One region of the Pragia fontium genome, then DNA from elsewhere that is predicted to be linked to it. Evidence: predicted binding sites of a transcription regulator. Region 1 holds the regulator's gene; each other region holds the start of a gene.
The links. Region 1 encodes PurR, which represses purine synthesis genes. Its sites were predicted from a motif close to CANGCAAACGTTTGCNTG; they were not measured.
Positions count from the first base shown of each region.

Region 2: a site for PurR is predicted at 3,493-3,510, ahead of purM (phosphoribosylformylglycinamidine cyclo-ligase). Genes of this name have one in related genera too.
Region 3: a site for PurR is predicted at 1,906-1,923, ahead of purE (5-(carboxyamino)imidazole ribonucleotide mutase). Genes of this name have one in related genera too.
Region 4: a site for PurR is predicted at 3,076-3,093, ahead of purH (bifunctional phosphoribosylaminoimidazolecarboxamide formyltransferase/IMP cyclohydrolase). Genes of this name have one in related genera too.

Region 1 is NZ_LR134531.1:1,707,790-1,713,057, forward strand. Features, by position in the region: gene prc (carboxy terminal-processing peptidase) at 1-586, shown strand, start outside; gene htpX (protease HtpX) at 817-1,689, shown strand; gene EL341_RS07485 (hypothetical protein) at 1,770-2,255, opposite strand; gene purR (HTH-type transcriptional repressor PurR) at 2,515-3,531, opposite strand; gene cydH (cytochrome bd-I oxidase subunit CydH) at 3,831-3,920, shown strand; gene EL341_RS07500 (YniB family protein) at 4,096-4,641, shown strand; gene EL341_RS07505 (fructosamine kinase family protein) at 4,846-5,268, shown strand, end outside.
Region 2 is NZ_LR134531.1:2,916,449-2,921,716, reverse strand. Features, by position in the region: gene EL341_RS12685 (hypothetical protein) at 1-218, opposite strand, end outside; gene EL341_RS12680 (TetR/AcrR family transcriptional regulator) at 248-847, opposite strand; gene speG (spermidine N1-acetyltransferase) at 1,066-1,599, opposite strand; gene purN (phosphoribosylglycinamide formyltransferase) at 1,759-2,397, opposite strand; gene purM (phosphoribosylformylglycinamidine cyclo-ligase) at 2,397-3,434, opposite strand; gene upp (uracil phosphoribosyltransferase) at 3,865-4,491, shown strand; gene EL341_RS12655 (endonuclease/exonuclease/phosphatase family protein) at 4,641-5,268, shown strand, end outside.
Region 3 is NZ_LR134531.1:1,322,068-1,327,335, forward strand. Features, by position in the region: gene ybbP (putative ABC transporter permease subunit YbbP) at 1-110, shown strand, start outside; gene purK (5-(carboxyamino)imidazole ribonucleotide synthase) at 188-1,255, opposite strand; gene purE (5-(carboxyamino)imidazole ribonucleotide mutase) at 1,252-1,761, opposite strand; gene lpxH (UDP-2,3-diacylglucosamine diphosphatase) at 1,991-2,725, opposite strand; gene ppiB (peptidylprolyl isomerase B) at 2,736-3,236, opposite strand; gene EL341_RS05605 (RidA family protein) at 3,840-4,283, shown strand; gene cysS (cysteine--tRNA ligase) at 4,463-5,268, shown strand, end outside.
Region 4 is NZ_LR134531.1:3,497,084-3,502,351, reverse strand. Features, by position in the region: gene purD (phosphoribosylamine--glycine ligase) at 5-1,294, opposite strand; gene purH (bifunctional phosphoribosylaminoimidazolecarboxamide formyltransferase/IMP cyclohydrolase) at 1,349-2,938, opposite strand; rRNA gene EL341_RS15135 (16S ribosomal RNA) at 3,549-5,091, shown strand; tRNA gene EL341_RS15130 (tRNA-Ile) at 5,195-5,268, shown strand, end outside.

The DNA.
Region 1 (5,268 bases):
GAACCGTATTTACGATCAGATGCTGCGTCCTGACTGGCCAGATTTGGGGTCTGTTCAATACACTATTCAGAAGTTTTATCGCATTAACGGTGGAAGTACTCAGCGTAAGGGTGTGACACCAGATATCGTTATGCCAACGGGTGTTGATCCAGTTGAAACTGGGGAAAGCTTTGAAGATAACGCTTTACCATGGGATAGTATTGATAAAGCCACGTATACGTTATTGGGTGATGAATCGCGCTATATTCCTACGCTGAAGAAAGAACATGATGAACGGATTGCTAAAGATCCGGAATTCCAGTTTATTATGCAGGATATTGCACGTTATAAAGCTAATAAGGATAAACGTAGCAGAATTTCGTTAAACTATGCCCAGCGCGAGAAAGAGAGCAATGAGGACGATGCCATTCGTCTGAAACGCATCAATGACCGTTTGACTCGCGAAGGTAAGAAGCCGCTGAAGACTTTAGAAGATCTACCGAAAGATTATAAAGAAGCCGATCCTTATCTGGATGAAACCGTATTGATTTCACTGGATTTGGCCACACAAGAAAAGAGTGATGCGGCAGCCGTTCAGAAAAAGTAATGGCTAAATAGATAGCAGAAAATAGGGCGCTTATTGAGCGCCTTATTTTTTTGCTACTGTTTATCATTGGCGCTTTAATAAGAAAGAATTGTGATTTTAATCACTCACCAATGTAAAGTTATGATCTATTTGTTATAGGACTGTTGTTTACCCTTGAATTTTGCAGATTAGCCCATAAGATCGGGATGGTAAGAAACAACATTTTATTTCTCTAAGGAAACTATCTTTTTATGATGCGTATAGCGTTATTTTTATTAACAAACCTCGCAGTTATGCTGGTTTTTGGTATTGTTCTGAGCCTAACGGGTATTCAGGGGCGTAGCGTGCAGGGCCTGATGATCATGGCAGGTCTGTTTGGTTTTGGTGGCGCATTCGTTTCTTTATTAATGTCAAAATGGATGGCATTACGTTCTGTTGGTGGTCAAGTGATTGAACAACCGGCCAATGACGTTGAGCGTTGGTTAGTTGAAACCGTTAGACGTCAGGCACAGCAGGCGGGTATTGCCATGCCACAGGTAGCAATCTATCACGCGCCTGATATTAACGCATTTGCCACTGGAGCAAGGCGCGATGCCTCACTGGTTGCGGTAAGTTCCGGGTTATTGCAGAACATGAGCCGTGATGAGGCGGAAGCGGTACTGGCCCATGAGATTAGCCACGTCGCAAATGGTGATATGGTGACGATGACGCTGGTACAGGGCGTAGTGAATACTTTCGTTATCTTTGCTTCTCGACTGATTGCGCAGGTAGCCGCCGGTTTTCTTAACCGTGACAATGAAAGTTCATCGGGTAATACCATGGTTTATTTTGTTGTCTCGATGGTATTGGAATTGGTGTTCGGTATTTTGGCCAGCATCATTACCATGTGGTTCTCTCGTCATCGCGAATTTAAAGCGGATGCTGGTTCAGCCAATTTAGTGGGTCGTGAGAAGATGATTGCAGCATTGCAACGTCTAAAAACCAGTTACGAACCGCAGGAAGAGTCAACCATGATGGCATTTTGTATTAACGGTAAGCCAAAGACATTTAGTGAGCTGTTTATGTCTCACCCTCCGTTAGATAAGCGCATTGAAGCATTACGCGCGGGTACTTATCTCAAGTAATAATCAAACCGCGTTAATTGATAATCGGGAGGCCTTAGGGCTTCCCGATTTTTTATGCCATTCAATTAGCAGATATATATTTATTCAAAAAGATAGGCATCATCATTACGGAATTCTAACTTAGGGTTACGCAGGGTATGATCTAACTCTAGTCGGTGTGCGCCTTTACTCTGGTAATCTGCAAAAATAATTACTTTACTGGCAGGGCGACCATAAAGTGGTATGTCTTTTATGGTGGTATGTGAATCTGCAACAATGTTAACCGGCCAGATAAATAGTTTTCCAGGATTTTGTTTTAGCCAGCGTTGTTTATCCGCGAACCATTGTGCAGACGTCAGGTTCTCTAACTGTTTTGTTAAATGATCACCGTTAACGGCAACAAAATCTACGTTAAGTGGGCGGCCTTCGTTGACCTTATCGGTCACGCTTAATTCAATGGAACGAAGTTGAACACGGGATGCGCTAAAGATTGGTAGATTAACGGAAGAGCAGGCCATCAGAGTCATACTTGCGGTGATGACCAGCAGGTTACGTAGCACATTACGATAGAGATAGAGTGATGTCATAGCTTCACCACTTGATAATGAGTGTAGCAAACGGGTTTATCGAGATTAGAGCCTTTATTGAAGAACAATAGATTCCGAATAAGACCAGTGTATCTCTTTAACTATAGGTAACCAATAGCGTTGAATCAATCAACTCATGTTTCCTTGACTACATTGATGATGGATTGGATTGTAATTTATTGATCTAAATGATTTTAAGTGAAGGAATACTGGAAGTAATACCCCACCATCAATGAATAGTGGGGTAAAGTAAAGCAGATTACTTGTTTAAATAAGGGCCGTCAGCGACAGAGTTACGCTCCACTAATTCAGGGTGTAGCTCAATTGAATGATAGGTTTCACGCTTATTGATGATTCTGTCTAACAACATATCTAGCGCCATTTCAGCCAGACTCTCTTTAGGTTGCTGAATAGTGGTTAACGGCGGATTGTAGTAACGGGTATTGCGAATATTATCATACCCGATCACCGATATATCGTCCGGCACTCTTAAACCCATTTCACCTGCTGCACAAAGTGCTCCCATGGCAATAACATCCCCACCACAAAATAGGGCAGTAGGACGTTGTTTGGTATTGAGGATTTTCATCATACCGTCATAGCCTTCTTGCGGCTGGAAGTCGGCTTCAATAATCCACTCATCAGGAATAGTGATCCCTGCCTCTTTGAGTGCATGCAGAAAACCTTTGTGGCGTTCACGCCCGGTGAATTCATTTAACTGACCGGTGATAGTAGCAATTTCCCGGTGACCGCGGTCAATCAGATAACGGGTTGCCAGATATCCCCCCTGGAAACCATTATCTTCAATGTTATCGGTAAAATCGCTGTGTTTGCCCCAGTCCATAACCATCATCGGAATATGCGGATATTCCTGTAGCAGACTCAATAGTGGGGGATGATACTCTGAACACATCACCAATAGTCCGTCGACGCGTTTTTGTGCCAGCATCGCCAGATAAGCCTGTTGTTTTTCTAAATCATTCTGGGTATTGCAAAGGATCAGCGTATAGCCTTTTTGATAGCATGCCGCTTCGACCGCCTGAATGACTTCAGCGTAATAGGGGGAACCGCTAGATGTGGCGAGTAGACCAATGGTTTTGGTGTTATTGACTTTTAGGCTACGGGCAACGGCGCTGGGTGAATAGCTTAATTCTTTTATCGCGGCCCAAACGGCGGCTTTGGTATCGTCAGCGACGAAACGTGTTTTATTAATAACGTGGGAGACGGTTGTCGTTGAGACGCCGGCATGTTTTGCCACATCTTTTATTGTTGCCATAAGACAGAGTTCTCCTAAACTTACACAGTATCCGTTACAGTGTAAGCAGATAAGTTAACGTTTGCTTTTTCTTTTGATAAACAAATTACACATTAAAAGCAAAACGGTATAGAATTTGTTATATATCACTGATTTTAACTTAAGTTGGTTGGTTCAGTGATAATAAGCGGTGAATTTTGGCGCATTTAATACAAATGTCAAAGAGATATCATGGAGATTCTGGCTGATATGGGTATTTTTTGTATGCAGACCAAAAACATCTGAGTGCTAGACAGTTTTTTGAGGAAGGAAAATAAGAGATGTCAGCTGAATTAAAATGGTCCCTGAGCACTGTTGTATTTGCATTAGCTGTTATTGTTACTTATAGCTTAATTGCTGTAACACACTAAAAATAATTAACTTTATGGCCTGATATCACGTCCAGAATGTTAGCTTGTGGGCTAATATCTATCGGCGCGTGTCCGGCCATTATGATTTTTTATTAAATTATGTTCCCTTCAGCGTGGAACATAATTTTTTTGTTATCAAATTGATGAAAAATCGGTGTTTCAACATGGAGGCAGAATGACTCACCATCAGGCCAGTGCGGTTGCGTTACTGAAACGTATTGCAGGGATTGTAATTTTTATACCAGCACTGATATCGACGGTTATTTCAGTATTAAAATATCTGATTGAACCGAAGACCAATATGCAGGAAATGACCGCAACCATTATGGATTTCCTGCAGGTTATTATTAAGATGGTTCGCCAGTACACCTCATTTTTTGAGTCATTCTGGGTGAGCTCACCGGTACCGGATATTAGTAATTGGTCATCAAGTAACAGTCTTTGGTTTATGGTGATCTTTCTGTTGATGTTTGTCGGCTTGGCTTTGAGTGCGTCCGGCATCCGTTTGTTTAAACGGATACATAACGTGCGTGAAGGCGTGACAGAAAGAGCCATTTTAGAGGCGATGAACGGCGATCAGGCTCGTTCCCGTGAAGAACTGCAAAAACTGATTTCGATACCGAATACCTCAATTTTTGCTCAGTTTGGTCTGTTATATGTTGCTCCGGTTTTTTGGGGTATTTTTATCTATATCATCCTGTACTTCATCAATCTGCTTTAATAATCCACCAATAGCTTCTACGCTTAATAGACATAGTCGGCATGCGCGCCGGCTATGTTGATAAATTCGTTAATATCAGCGCCAGCAAGATGCATATCGAAATTAAACGTCATGTTTAACCTAAAGCTGTGCATTGGATCGAAGTTTCTCTGGAATCAAACGGTTAACCTGAGAATATCTTGATCATAACCTTGGGGTGATGTCATGTGGCAATCCGTCAGTCGTTTATTGAGTGAACATTTGGGTGAAACTTATACAATTACTGAAAAGGAGGAGTTGTCTGGAGGAGATATTCATCGGGCACGTCGAGTCACTAACGGAAAAACCGACGTTTTTGTTAAGTACGATACCCGGGATCTTTTGCCCATCTTCACCGCTGAGTCCGATCAACTTAGTGCCTTAGCCAAGAGCGGAACCGTCCGCGTTCCGCAAGTTTATGGGGTAGGGTATGACCGGGATTACAGTTTTCTACTGCTTGAGTATCTTCCTTTAAAACCATTGGATGCCCATCATGCCTACTGTCTGGGGCAGCAATTGGCCAGATTACATCAGTGGAGCGATCAGCCGCAGTTTGGATTGGATTTTGACAGTGATTTAGCGACCACTCCCCAGCCGAATCGCTGGCAG
Region 2 (5,268 bases), 1.2 Mb from region 1:
GATTCAATCGGCGGTAGTTCAAGGATTAATTCGCCGTTGAGATACACCGAAACAAACCAACTACGTTTATCTGCCTGACTAGCCACAAATTGATCATTGATACGTTCAGGAATACTTTCGGTTTCCAGTACGGTGAGTTGGTGACCGTAGTTCCAGGAACAGGAAACTCGCTCACCTCTGGGTTGATGGGCTAGGGACGTCAGGGGGATTTTTAGCATGGTTATCGAAGTTCCTGATGATTTTTATGTTACCGAGCGTACCCATTCAGAAAACAGTTCACCGCTAACCGCACGTTGTTCTCGATGTTTTTCTTGTTTGGCAGGGCGATACCAAATAGGGCGTCGTGATGAATATCCCCTTTGAGTAGATTCAGTAAGTGCTGGCAGGCCATGGTGGAATCGCTTTGGATTAGATTTCCTTTATCCATATGGGATTGCAGAAATTGCGCCAGGTAGTTGGTAATTCTTTGTGGGCCGTGAGAGAGATAGAAATCTGCCAGACTACTGTCGTGTTGGGATTCAGTAATCATAATGCGATAGGTATTAACCATCGTTGGCGTCAAGATGGTATTAAGATAATTGGTGCCAAACTGGAGTAATTGCTGTTCCAGATCGCTATTTTCATCATTGTTAAAATTAAAAATAGCTTCAACATTTTCAATACAGCGACCAATCACTGCCATCAGCAGGCCGCGTTTATCGCCAAAGTAATTGTAAATTGTCTGTTTAGAACCACCGCATTGTTCTATGACCTGATCAAGGTTAGTTTGGTTATATCCTTGCTCAAGAAACAGTTGGGTTGCTACCTCAATGATTTTTTGCTGTTTTAATTTTGTCGATGGGCGCATAGCGATACCTCAAGCGGATTTGACCCCATTAAAACAGGTATATATCGGGCATGCAATTCCTGTTACTTGATTGATAATTAACCATTAAATTGAATTTCTTATGATAACTTAATGATTTTATGTACTTAGCAGTACAAAGAGTAAGGGCAATAAAGCGGATATTCGATGAAATTGAGGTAAAAGCAGGGTCGCTTCAAGTGGCTTCCCTGCTGAATGCACTAGTTATGGTCTTTGAATTTAGCCAGATATTGATGCTGGAAAATACACATACGGATGGTATCGCGGTATTCACCGTTAATGAAAAACTCATGCTTGAGAATTCCTTCGGTTTCAAAGCCCAGCTTGGTGTAAATATGAATAGCCTTTTCGTTTTCCCGATCGACAATCAGATAGAGTTTATACAAATTAAGGACAGAAAAACCATATTCCATCGCCGATCTTGCGGCGGCGCCGGCATAGCCGTGACCTTGCCAGGCTGGATCGATAATGATCTGGAATTCAGCACGGCGGTGTACATGGTTAATTTCTACCAGCTCAACCAAACCGACACGATTACCTTCCCCTTCAATAATGAAGCGGCGTTCGCTCTGGTCGTGAATATGTTTATCGTAGAGATCTGTAAGTTCAACAAAGGCTTCATACGGTTCTTCAAACCAATAGCGCATGACGCTGGCATTGTTATCAAGCTGATGGACAAATCTAAGATCTTCGCGTTCAAGTGGGCGCAGCTTAACGCTGACTTTGGCCGACATTAGGAACTCCTGGGGCTGATGTTTGCAATAGTATTCATTACTGCCGGTTAGCAGTAATGAATATAGCTTAGTAAGGTTAAGGCGTGCTGGGCAAGTTTTATTTATTGGCGAACCATTGTGATAGCGACAATCCGTATTTGTGTCATACCATGCCGTTAATCAGTTCTCGATATAACCTTGCGGTGGCAACGGATGATTATCCATCCAGGCTTTGCCATCACGCATTGCCAGTCTGCCCTGCATAAACCAACCCACCACCAGCGGATAGATACGATGTTCCTGCTGCTGTACTTTCTTGATCACTTCAGCTTCGCTATCTTGCGGCGTGATAGGGATAGCGGCCTGTAAGATAATCGGCCCGCCATCCAGCTCTTCAGTAACAAAGTGGATCGTTGCACCGTGTTCACTATCACCGTTATCCAATGCCTGACGATGGGTATGCAAACCGGGATATTTGGGTAACAGGGAAGGGTGAATATTCAGCAGCTTGCCGGTATAGCGGTTAACGAATGTTGGGCTGAGAATACGCATATAGCCAGCCAGCACGATCAGATCGGGCGTGTAACGATCGATAGTATCCGCCAGTACCAGTTCGTAATCGGCGCGGCTGGCAAAATACTTGGATTCTACCAGCTCAGTTGCAATACCTGCCTGTTGGGCGCGTACCAGACCATATGCCTCTGGTACATTGCTAAATACCGCTTTAATGTTTCCGTTAATCTGACCGTTGCGACAGGCATCGATGATTGCCTGAAGATTGGAACCACTGCCAGAAATCAGCACCACAATATTTTTCATTAGCCAATAACCACTTGCTCGTCTGAAGAGGAGGCTTTAATGGTACCGATTAGCCACGCGGTTTCCCCCGTTGACTGCAACAGTTCAATGGCTTGAGCTGCACGGTCCGCCGGTAGGGCAATAATCATGCCGACGCCACAGTTAAAGGTACGGTACATTTCGTGACGGGTGACGTTACCTGCTTGTTGTAGCCAGTTAAATACGTCTGGCCATTGCCAACTGGACTCATCGATCATTGCCTGAGTCCCCTCTGGTAACACGCGTGGGATATTCTCCCAGAAGCCGCCGCCGGTGATATGAGCAATAGCGTGAACATCGATATTTTCTAACAGGTTGAGGATCGATTTCACATAGATTTTGGTGGGTTCCAGTAAATGATCGGCCAGCGGTTTGCCTGCTAACTGCGTGGCTTGTGCATCGGTTTTACTGACTTCCAGAATTTTTCGTACCAGCGAGTAGCCATTGGAGTGAGGGCCGCTGGAAGCCAGCGCGATCAGCACATCTCCTTCAGCAACTTTACTGCCGTCGATAATGTCTGATTTTTCTACTACCCCAACGCAAAAGCCTGCCACATCGTAATCATCACCGTGGTACATTCCCGGCATTTCAGCGGTTTCACCACCGACTAATGCGCAGCCTGACTGCTTACAACCTTCTCCAATACCGGTAACGACGCGCGCTGCGGTATCGACATCCAGCTTACCGGTGGCATAGTAATCCAGGAAAAATAGCGGTTCTGCCCCTTGGACGATAAGGTCATTTACGCACATCGCCACTAAATCAATACCGATGGTATCGTGGCGTTTTAAATCCATCGCTAAACGGAGTTTAGTTCCTACGCCGTCGGTTCCAGATACCAAAATCGGCTCACGGTATTTTTGCGGCAGTGCGCAAAGTGCGCCAAAACCACCCAGTCCGCCCATCACTTCAGGACGACGAGTTTGTTTTACTACACCTTTGATTCGATCGACTAAAGCATTACCAGCATCAATGTCTACACCGGCGTCTTTGTAGCTTAAAGAAGTTTTATCGGTCACTGCGGAGTCCCCATGGAGATAGGTGATATTAACCAGAAACGGCGTAATTCTAACAGTTAAAGCAAACGTTTGCCTATGGTTATTTCTATCGATAGTGGCAAAGCGTTCTATGATTATATTATTGCCGTCAGATAGTAGAAGCGCGAATTAACAGGCTGAATCGTTGCGTAAACCCCAGCACAACTTTCGCTATAGGTTTATTGTTGAGACTGTTCCAAATAACGCCATTAACCTGAAAATACCGATGTTGCTATGAATAATACCGATAATAAGGGTAGAAATGGCGCGCCGTTAACATTATTAGCGCAATCTATAACCTATTATGATCTGAATCATGCATTTCTTTGGTACGGTAGGCGCATTATCAGGTATAATTCGCCGATTTTTTTGAGAAAGACAGTGCACCATCTGCGAAATGGGGAGAGAAGAGATGAAGATCGTTGTAGTTAAGCATCCGTTGGTTAAACATAAATTGGGTTTAATGCGTGAAGAAGACATTAGCACTAAACGTTTTCGTGAATTAGCATCAGAAGTCGGTAGTTTACTGACTTATGAAGCCACCGCAGACTTAGAAACGGAAAAAGTGACGATTAACGGTTGGAACGGCCCCGTTGAAATCGAGCAAATTAAAGGCAAGAAAATTACCGTAGTACCTATTTTACGTGCCGGTTTAGGCATGATGGAAGGGGTGCTTGAGCACGTACCGAGCGCCCGTATTAGCGTAGTTGGTGTGTACCGTGATGAAGAGACACTGCAACCTGTTCCTTACTTCCAAAAGTTAGTCTCCAATATTGAAGAGCGTATGGCACTGGTGGTTGACCCAATGTTGGCAACTGGCGGCTCAATGATTGCGACTATCGACTTACTGAAAAAGGCAGGCTGCCAGTCCATTAAAGTTCTGGTATTAGTTGCTGCGCCAGAAGGCGTTGAGGCATTAGAAAAAGCCCATCCAGACGTTGAGTTATATACCGCTTCTATCGATCAGGGTCTTAATGATAAAGGTTATATCATTCCTGGTTTGGGTGATGCCGGTGACAAAATCTTTGGTACCAAATAAAGCATTAACATAATGTTTTGAGTAACAAGGATGTTACTAATTATGTAAGTCTCTGAATTTGCTGCGTACTTAACCCTTTAATAATAATAGCGGCCTATTCGTGATAAGCATGAGTTATCGGGTCTTAATAAAATAATAAGGTGTTCCGTATGTCAGCTTACAATTATTTTTTAGCCGCAGTTTTTTCCTTGTCATTCTCCGCTCCGGTCTGGAGTAGTGAGGCGCCAGTTAATCACGCTAACAGCAATGCCAACAGTCGCGAAGTCGCCAGTGCGCTGGGTGGAATTACCAATAAAACCTTTTCCCTGAAAGAAGCACCGATCTTAAAAGTGGCTACATTTAATATTGCTGCTGGCAAAGTCAGTGATATGACGGCCATCGCGAAAGCCATTAAGGCGATGAACGTGGATATTGTTGCGCTGCAAGAAGTTGATAAGCTCACGGCGCGTAGCGGTAAGGTCGATCAGCTTGCTGAGTTGATGAAATTAACCGGCATGTATGGCGTTTTTGGCCGGGCGATTGATTTTGACGGCGGCCAATACGGATTAGCTTATCTGTCAAAATACCCGATTAAAGATCAGGTGATTTATCCATTACCTTCCGGTCAGCGTGAACAGCGCATTGCTTTTGTGGCTAAAGTAGAAGTTCCCAACTTTGCCGCACCGATTACCGTTGTAAATGCTCACTTGGATACCAAAGAAGATCCAACCATGCGCTTGGAACAGGTCAGAGAGTTAAATGACCGTACCATTGAAATACGCGGTATCAAATTGCTGT
Region 3 (5,268 bases), 390 kb from region 1:
TGTGGGTGACGCTGCCTCTGATTTGTGCGGCTTTACTTTCGCTGTGTGGAGGATGGCTGGGTATTAGCTTGCTGAAAGGACAGGCTTTGTATCGGCGCTATCAGGAGTAATTGAATCAGAAGTTAGCAAGATTGTGGTGTCGGCTTATCCCTGTTTCTTGCGGGATAAGCCGGATAACTGCATCAGCCTAGCTTAGTTTATCGCTAGCCCAGTCAATGCCTGAGTAATAAACGTCTTCCATCATCGGTTTTAACTGGCTTAAGGTTTGTTTTAATACCTGCTTATCCGGATGATTTAAGTTCAGATGGCCGACCTTACGCCCCTCACGCACTTCTTTATCATACCAGTGCAGGTGAATCAGCGGCAGAGAGAGCCACTGTGGATTCAGCTCGGTACCAATAAGATTAATCATCACTGAAGGTGAAGAGACATCAGGTTGTGGCATTGGCAAGTCGAGAATGGCACGCAGGTGCAGCTCAAATTGACTGACAGAAGCCCCATTTTGTGTCCAATGTCCGCTGTTGTGCACACGTGGTGCCAGTTCATTAATCAACAGCTCGCCATCCACAATAAAGCATTCCATGGCCATCACCCCAATATATTTTAGCTTATTGAGTATGGCGCTCAGCATGGTTTCAGCTTGACGCTGTAAATGGGCATCCGTTGTTGGCAGAGCAACGCTGGTGCGCAGAATACCTTCTTCATGCAGATTATGGGTCAGAGGATAAAATACGCACCGTCCATCGTGGCTGCGAGCCCCAATTAATGAAACTTCCCCACTAAAGTTAATGCCCTGTTCAACGATACATTCACCATAGGCTTGGTTGGGTAAACTTTGTGTTTCATCAACACGGATGCGCCATTGGCCCCGACCGTCATAGCCACCCACACGTCGTTTTACAATCGCCAGTGCGCCTAAACGTTGAAAAATGGATGGCCATTCATCAGCGTGACTTAATGGCTGCCAAGGTGCTGTTGCCAGTTGCAATGAGTCGAGCAGCTGTTTTTGCGTCAGGCGATCGGCCAGAATTGGAAAAATATCCCGATTAATAAAGCTAGCGTGACGAGCGAGAGCCTGAGTTAGCGGGGTTTCCGGCCAACGTTCAATTTCAGCGGTGATAACCGCATGTTGATAGGGAACGGCTTCCGGTTCTGCATCCAGTCCGATGGGATAAACTGCAATGCCTAAGGGTTCACCGGCCTGACGTAACATACGGCCTAACTGTCCGTTACCAAGTACACAAACTGGTTTCATGCCTGTTCCCTCGGATCGGGATTATCCAGCACTTCGTCCGTTTGGTTTTGACGCCATGTCACTAAGCGGGCATAGACCTCTTTATCGTGCAGAGCCAGTATTTGAGCCGCCAGCAGGGCGGCATTTGCCGCGCCAGCTTTACCAATCGCTAACGTACCGACCGGAATGCCTCGTGGCATTTGAACAATCGAATAGAGGCTGTCTACGCCATTAAGGGCAGCACTTTGTACCGGTACGCCAAGAACGGGTACCAGCGTTTTCGCGGCCAGCATCCCAGGGAGATGAGCTGCACCACCGGCGCCAGCAATAATCACCTCGAAACCGTTATTGTGTGCCTGTTCAGCAAAACTGAACAGCTTATCCGGTGTTCTGTGAGCTGAGACAACTTCGGTATGGAATGGAATATTCAGGGCGGTCAGGATGTCTGCGGCGAATTGCATGGTTGCCCAGTCGCTTTTCGATCCCATAACAATAGCAATTTTGGCCTTGGCAGCATTGGCTGGCATAGGTGTGATGCTCCTGTGTTCGTGCAGGTTAGTTAAGATCTTAATACCAAACATGGCATTACGCTATAAAGCCATATTTTGTCAGATCATCACCATGTTGGTATTTATAAACAGAGGATGGAGAGAATACCATGGCTAAACGGTAAGGAAAACGTTTGCGTCACTATCAATGATGAAAAATGAGTGAAGAAACACCGAAAATAAACTCAACGCTGGCGGGAGAACGTGGTTAATCTTCCTGAAGGGGGAAGCTGATTAGCTCGATATTGTTATCAGCATCGATTTTAAACACGGAACCGGTATCATGCCAAGCGCCTAAAACAGCCCGTTTGGATACTTGGCCATCCATCGTTAGATCGTGGATAGCTGGGCGGTGTGTGTGTCCGTGCACCATGTAAATAACATTATGATCTTGTAGCTTTTTAATCACTGCTAGCTGGTTTACATCCATCATGACCGATGATTTGGTGCGATTGCTTAATTTACTTTGGCGACGCAGCTTATTAGCAATTTTTAGTCTTAGGAACAGCGGAAGTGAGAGAAATATTTTTTGAATCAGTGGATTACGGATATATTTACGAAAGCGCAGATAGCCAGGGTCATCAGTGCAGAGCGTATCACCGTGCAGAATCAATATCTTCTCACCATAAACATCAATAACCAATTCTTCTGGTAACAGCGTCATCTTGCTTTGTTTTGCAAAACGCTTACCGATAAGAAAATCACGATTACCATGGATAAAGTAGCAAGGAACGCCCTTGTCATGTAATTCGGACAAGGCCTGTGCAACTTGAGTATGTAGCGTATTCGGCTCGTCGTCACCTATCCAAAACTCAAACAGATCGCCTAAGATATAAAGAGCATCAGCATGAATGGCTTCACGCTGGAGAAAGGCGAGAAAACCGGCAGTAATTGCCGGCTCATTTTCGCTTAAGTGTAGATCGGCGATAAATAACGTAGTCATCTAATATCAATTATTCTTGATCGTTGATAGTAACGCTTTTTACGATAACATCTTCAACAGGAACATCCTGATGCATACCGCTTCGGCTGGTCTTAACGCTCTTGATCTTGTCAACAACATCCATGCCTTCTACTACTTCGGCAAACACGCAATAGCCCCAACCGTCAGCACTTTCAGAACGGAAGTTCAGGAAGTCATTATCAACGACGTTAATAAAGAATTGTGCAGTCGCGGAATGCGGAGCGGAAGTCCGCGCCATCGCTAATGTACCACGGGTATTTTTTAAACCATTATTGGCTTCGTTTTTGATGGTTGCATTAGTTTCTTTTTGATCCATACCTGGAACAAAGCCGCCACCTTGAATCATAAACCCATTGATAACACGGTGAAATATCGTGCCGTCATAGAAACCGCTGCGGCAATAGTCTAAAAAGTTTGCTGCTGTAACGGGAGCTTTATCGCTGAACAGTTTAATAACGATATCGCCATGGTTGGTATGAAAAGTGATCATTGAATATCCTGCAAGTAGTTATATAAAACAAAGCCTAATTGTATATGAAGGCGAGTGCGGCTGCACCTATTGCTTTATTATGTCTAAATCTAGTATATCAGAATTTTATCCTATTTTTATGGTAAAGAGTGAATTATTCATTCATTTATTGGTGATTAGTACGGACAGCTTCGGCTACAGGCTTATCAAGAAGTTAAAAATAATAGAATGGAGTCATCGGTTTTAATCGGTATTTGGTTATGTTTTATTCGATTGTTAATCGTATTGTTGTCTATTTTATGGTGTAGAGGAGTATCACAAGTTGTAATGGTTTTTCATTTTTCATCTTGTGCTGTGTGTTTGAATATTGAGTGTCGATTGAAAGGATAATAACCGACAGAACCTCGGCTTAATATAATTAAGCATTTTATTAACGGTAGTACTTATTTTAATCGTGATAATGTGGAATTGTCCGAGTGTTAATACTCAGGGCAGAATGCTGGCCAATGCTATTACGGCTTTGGGGCGGATAATCGGCAGGCTGATTATCGATACCGAGCTGGATTAGCATTTTCAATCAATGTCATTTGTTAGTGTGGCAAATAAATAGTGAGGATTTTATTTATGTTAGCTAAACCCTATGCGATCGTGATATTAAGTGCTGCATTGTTTTTTACTGGCCTGTCCCAGGCCGCGGAACGTAAAGTTATTATGCCAAAAGGTGATGAACCTTCTCGGTTATACTCTCCGGGTATTGAGGCTAATGGCTTTATTTTTACTTCTGGGCAACTGGCGATTGATCCGACTAGCGGTAAACTGGTTGAAGGGATTGAAGCCCAAACTCGATTGGCACTGGCTAATTTACGTCGCGTGCTGGAAGCCGGCGGTTCATCAATGGATAAGTTGGTGAAAGTGAATGTTTATCTTAGCAACATTGATGATTATGCTGCGATGAATAAGATCTATGCTGAATCTTTTAACGGTGCTCCTCCAGTGAGAACAGCCTTGCAGGTGGGTAAAATTCCTTTAGGCGCGCTGATTGAAATTGAAGGAATCGCGTTAAAATAAAGCTCGTTAAACCTTAGTTGTTTTTCATTATGAAACCAGTTTGCAGGGTTTCATAATGAAATATGTTATCTATCTATCAATATATACCTCATGAATCATGGGGTTCCTCTTGCAATGCCCTGATAATCAGGTTTCAATATATCCATCCATTTCATTTATCAAACGGTAACAGGCTTCCAATGCTAAAGATTTTTAATACCCTGAGCAGACAAAAAGAAGAATTTAAACCCATTCATGCTGATAAAGTAGGTATGTATGTGTGCGGGGTAACCATTTATGACCTGTGTCATATCGGGCATGGACGGACTTTTGTTGCTTTTGATGTTGTTGCCCGCTATCTGCGTTTTTTAGGTTATAACCTGACCTACGTGAGAAACGTGACCGATGTGGATGATAAGATTATCCGTAGAGCAGCAGAGAATAATGAAAGCTGTGAGCAACTGACCGAGCGTATGCTGGCTGAAATGCATGCGGATTTTGATTCACTGAATATTGCTCGTCCGGATATAGAGCCACGTGCTACCCACCATATTGCTGAAATTATTGAAATAGTCGAACTGTTGCTACAGCGTAACCATGCTTATATTGCAGATAATGGCGATGTCATGTTCTCGGTAGAAACTGATGCGGATTACGGTTTGTTATCTCGCCAAAATCTGGAGCAGTTACAGGCTGGGGCAAGGGTCGAGATTGCTGATGTGAAGCGCAATCCTATGGACTTTGTGCTATGGAAAATGTCTAAGCCAGGTGAACCAAGCTGGGAATCACCGTGGGGGGCAGGGCGCCCGGGCTGGCATATTGAATGCTCTGCGATGAACGGCAAGCAGTTGGGCGATCATTTTGATATCCACGGCGGTGGTTCTGACCTGATGTTCCCCCATCACGAAAATGAAATTGCACAGTCAACCTGCGCCCATGATGGCCCGTATGTGAACTACTGGATGCATTCCGGTATGGTGATGATTGACCGTGAGAAAATGTCGAA
Region 4 (5,268 bases), 1.8 Mb from region 1:
AACCTCAGGACTTTTGCTCACGCTCAATGGCACGATAGCCGATATCTTTACGATAAAAGCAGCCATGCCAATTAATTTTCCCTGTTAACTGGTAAGCGCGGCGCTGAGCTTCGGCAACGGTATCTCCCAACGCAGTGGCACAGAGTACCCGACCACCTTGAGTTACCACATGGCACTCCTTCAGGCGAGTTCCCGCATGAAATACCTTTTCCCCTTCAACTTCCTGCTGAGGAAGCCCAATAATAATATCATCGGTTTTATAGTCACCAGGATAACCACCGGCGGCCAATACCACGCCCAGTGATGCTCGTGGATCCCATTTAGATTCTTTTTGGTCGAGTTTGCCTTCAACGCCGGCTAAACAAAGTTCAACTAAATCGGATTGCATACGCAACATAATGGGCTGAGTTTCTGGATCGCCAAAGCGACAGTTAAATTCTATAACTTTGGGATTACCGGCTTTATCAATCATCAGGCCGGCATACAGAAAACCAGTATAGGTATTTCCTTCAGCTGCCATGCCTTTGACCGTTGGCCAGATCACCTGATCCATAATGCGGTTATGCACTTCATCGGTAACCACTGGTGCAGGGGAGTAAGCGCCCATACCACCGGTATTAGGGCCGGTATCGGCATCAAAAACTCGCTTATGATCCTGACTGGTGGCCATCGGTATCACATTTTTACCATCAACCATCACAATAAAGCTGGCTTCTTCTCCATCCAGAAACTCTTCTACCACGATGCGGTGCCCGGCATCACCAAAGGCATTACCCTGTAGCATATCTTTAGCGGCGTCTTCAGCCTCTTGCAGAGTCATTGCCACAATGACTCCTTTACCGGCGGCAAGGCCATCAGCCTTAATCACAATCGGTGCACCTTTGGCGCGGATATAGTCCAGCGCGGCGTTAATCTCAGTAAAGTTCTGATAATCTGCGCTGGGAATAGCATGGCGAGCCAGAAAGTCTTTGGTGAAAGCCTTTGAGCCTTCAAGTTGGGCTGCGGCTTGAGTTGGACCAAATATTTTCAAGCCAACTTTTCTGAAAGCATCAACTATGCCCATTACTAATGGCGTTTCCGGACCGACAATGGTTAAGCCGATATTCTCTTTCTGGGCAAAAGCGACCAGAGCATCGATATCAGTGGCGGAAATAGCCACATTAATCAGATTGGATTCCAGTTCAGTTCCCGCATTGCCGGGAGCCACGAACACCTTATCTGCCAGCGGTGATTGCGCTGCTTTCCATGCCAGAGCGTGTTCACGCCCGCCATTACCAATAATTAATATGTTCATTTTTCTGGCTCCGAGAATGTTTTAACCTGATATCAGCAGTGAATCATTCACTTATTAATGACGAAAATGGCGCATATCCGTAAAGATCATCGCAATACCATGTTCATTGGCCGCAGCAATCACTTCATCATCACGAATAGAACCGCCTGGTTGAATCACACAGGTAATACCAACGGCGGCGGCGGCATCAATACCATCGCGGAATGGGAAGAAAGCATCGGATGCCATAACGGCACCGGCAACCTGTAGATTCTCATCTTCAGCCTTAATACCGGCAATTTTGGCGGAATACACGCGGCTCATTTGACCTGCGCCAATACCAATAGTCATATTATCGCGGGAATAAACGATGGCATTAGACTTAACGAACTTGGCGACTTTCCAGCAGAACAGGGCATCGCTTAACTCTTTGGCGGTGGGTTGGCGTTGTGAAACGACTTTCAGATCTGACTGGCCAACCATTCCGAGATCGCGATCCTGCACCAGTAATCCACCGTTGACGCGTTTAAAATCTAAGGCTGGAACACGATCGCTCCATTCACCACATTCCAATACACGGATGTTTTGTTTTGGAGCCAATACGTCCAGTGCGGCTTGACTAATGCGTGGCGCGATAATGACTTCAACAAACTGCCGGCTGATAATGGCTTCCGCGGTTTTAGCATCCAATTCCTGATTAAAGGCGATAATACCGCCAAATGCTGAAGTAGGATCGGTGAGATAAGCGCGTTCGTAAGCCTGTAAGATGTTGTCACCAAGGGCGACGCCACACGGATTAGCGTGTTTAACAATAACGCAGGCCGGTTGGCTGAACTCTTTTACACATTCCAGCGCAGCATCGGTATCAGCAATGTTGTTATAGGAAAGCGCTTTACCTTGAAGTTGCTCTGCAGTGGCAACGGAGGCTTCTTTCAGCGTTTCCTCAATATAGAAAGCCGCTTGTTGATGGCTATTTTCTCCGTAGCGCATATCCTGCTTTTTAATATATTGCAGATTGAGCGTACGTGGGAAGCGGCCAGATGGCTTATCGACTTCACCATGATAAGGCGTAACCAGCGTACCGAAGTAGTTGGCAATCATACCGTCATAAGCAGCGGTATGCTCAAATGCACGAATTGCTAGATCAAAGCGGGTTTCAAGGCTGAGGCCATTTCCCGAACGATCCATCTCATTAATAATTTCGTTATAGTCTTGGCTGTTAACCACAATCGCCACGTCTTTGTGGTTCTTAGCCGCGGAACGCACCATGGTTGGGCCGCCAATATCAATATTCTCTACTGCATCCGCTAAAGAACAGTCTTGCTTGGCAACGGTTTGGGCAAATGGATAGAGGTTCACCACAACCATATCAATAGGTTCAATGGCATGCTTTGCCATGATTTCATCATCAATGCCCCTGCGTCCCAGAATACCGCCGTGAACTTTGGGGTGTAGCGTTTTTACTCTGCCGTCCATCATTTCTGGAAAACCGGTGTAGTCAGAAACTTCCGTCACGGCAAGACCTGCATCGGCCAGCATTTTTGCCGTGCCTCCGGTAGAAAGCAGTTTAACGCCACGTTGTGATAGCGCTTGAGCGAATTCAACAATGCCGGTTTTATCGGAAACGCTGAGAAGGGCGCGACGGATAGGACGAGATGATTGCATAGCTGATAATTTCCTATTGGCTTTTTCAGAGTGAAAACACAGTAGACATATAAGGATGAGTTTAAAATAACAAAATATCCGATCGAATGGCGACGAGTGAACGGTAATTTTCCATTATTTTTATTTAGGCAGATTGTAACGAAAACGTTTGCGTCGCGCTCGTGAAATTTTCTGTTTTTCATGTTCTGTGGATAACTCTGTGTGAAAGTCGGTATAAAGTGGGGTTTTGCTGTGTAAAGCAGCAAACAGTTCATTTTTCTCTAATTACCTATTGCAGATGACAATAAACTCCCTATAATGCGCCTCCATCGAACGGCATGTGAGGCAACTCACGAAATGACATCGATAGAGTTAATGAATTGATTGACTCTGAAACGGATTAGCGTAATATACGCAGCCCGTGCCACAGCAAGCGAAGCTTACTGTTGGCCATGCTCTTTAACAATTTATCAGACAATCTGTGTGGGCACTCACAAGACGGTATCTCACGCTGACACTTCGGTGTTCAGCAACAAAAAATACCAAGTCTTAAAGAGTGACCAAGCAGTAATTCATTTGTAATTTATTACAGACGTTTTATTACGAAAGTAATCTTTGAGCATCAAGCTTTTAATTGAAGAGTTTGATCATGGCTCAGATTGAACGCTGGCGGCAGGCCTAACACATGCAAGTCGAGCGGCAGCGGAAAGTAGCTTGCTACTTTGCCGGCGAGCGGCGGACGGGTGAGTAATGTCTGGGAAACTGCCTGATGGAGGGGGATAACTACTGGAAACGGTGGCTAATACCGCGTAATGTCGCAAGACCAAAGAGGGGGATCTTCGGACCTCTCGCCATCAGATGTGCCCAGATGGGATTAGCTAGTAGGTGGGGTAATGGCTCACCTAGGCGACGATCCCTAGCTGGTCTGAGAGGATGACCAGCCACACTGGGACTGAGACACGGCCCAGACTCCTACGGGAGGCAGCAGTGGGGAATATTGCACAATGGGGGAAACCCTGATGCAGCCATGCCGCGTGTGTGAAGAAGGCCTTAGGGTTGTAAAGCACTTTCAGCGGGGAGGAAGGGTAGGTACTTAATACGTGCTTACATTGACGTTACCCGCAGAAGAAGCACCGGCTAACTCCGTGCCAGCAGCCGCGGTAATACGGAGGGTGCAAGCGTTAATCGGAATTACTGGGCGTAAAGCGCACGCAGGCGGTTTGTTAAGTTAGATGTGAAATCCCCGGGCTTAACCTGGGAACTGCATTTAAAACTGGCAAGCTAGAGTCTTGTAGAGGGGGGTAGAATTCCATGTGTAGCGGTGAAATGCGTAGAGATGTGGAGGAATACCGGTGGCGAAGGCGGCCCCCTGGACAAAGACTGACGCTCAGGTGCGAAAGCGTGGGGAGCAAACAGGATTAGATACCCTGGTAGTCCACGCTGTAAACGATGTCGACTTGGAGGTTGTTCCCTTGAGGAGTGGCTTCCGGAGCTAACGCGTTAAGTCGACCGCCTGGGGAGTACGGCCGCAAGGTTAAAACTCAAATGAATTGACGGGGGCCCGCACAAGCGGTGGAGCATGTGGTTTAATTCGATGCAACGCGAAGAACCTTACCTACTCTTGACATCCAGAGAACTTAGCAGAGATGCTTTGGTGCCTTCGGGAACTCTGAGACAGGTGCTGCATGGCTGTCGTCAGCTCGTGTTGTGAAATGTTGGGTTAAGTCCCGCAACGAGCGCAACCCTTATCCTTTGTTGCCAGCGAGTCATGTCGGGAACTCAAAGGAGACTGCCGGTGATAAACCGGAGGAAGGTGGGGATGACGTCAAGTCATCATGGCCCTTACGAGTAGGGCTACACACGTGCTACAATGGCGTATACAAAGAGAAGCTAACTCGCGAGAGCATGCGGACCTCATAAAGTACGTCGTAGTCCGGATCGGAGTCTGCAACTCGACTCCGTGAAGTCGGAATCGCTAGTAATCGTGGATCAGAATGCCACGGTGAATACGTTCCCGGGCCTTGTACACACCGCCCGTCACACCATGGGAGTGGGTTGCAAAAGAAGTAGGTAGCTTAACCTTCGGGAGGGCGCTTACCACTTTGTGATTCATGACTGGGGTGAAGTCGTAACAAGGTAACCGTAGGGGAACCTGCGGTTGGATCACCTCCTTACCTAAAAGATACGCAGTTGAGTGCAGTGTCCACACAGATTGTCTGATGAAATGAAAAGAGAGCAAAAAGATTTGAGCGAGCCTTGAATCTTAAGCACCTTATTGGGTCTGTAGCTCAGGTGGTTAGAGCGCACCCCTGATAAGGGTGAGGTCGGTGGTTCAAGTCCACTCAGACCCA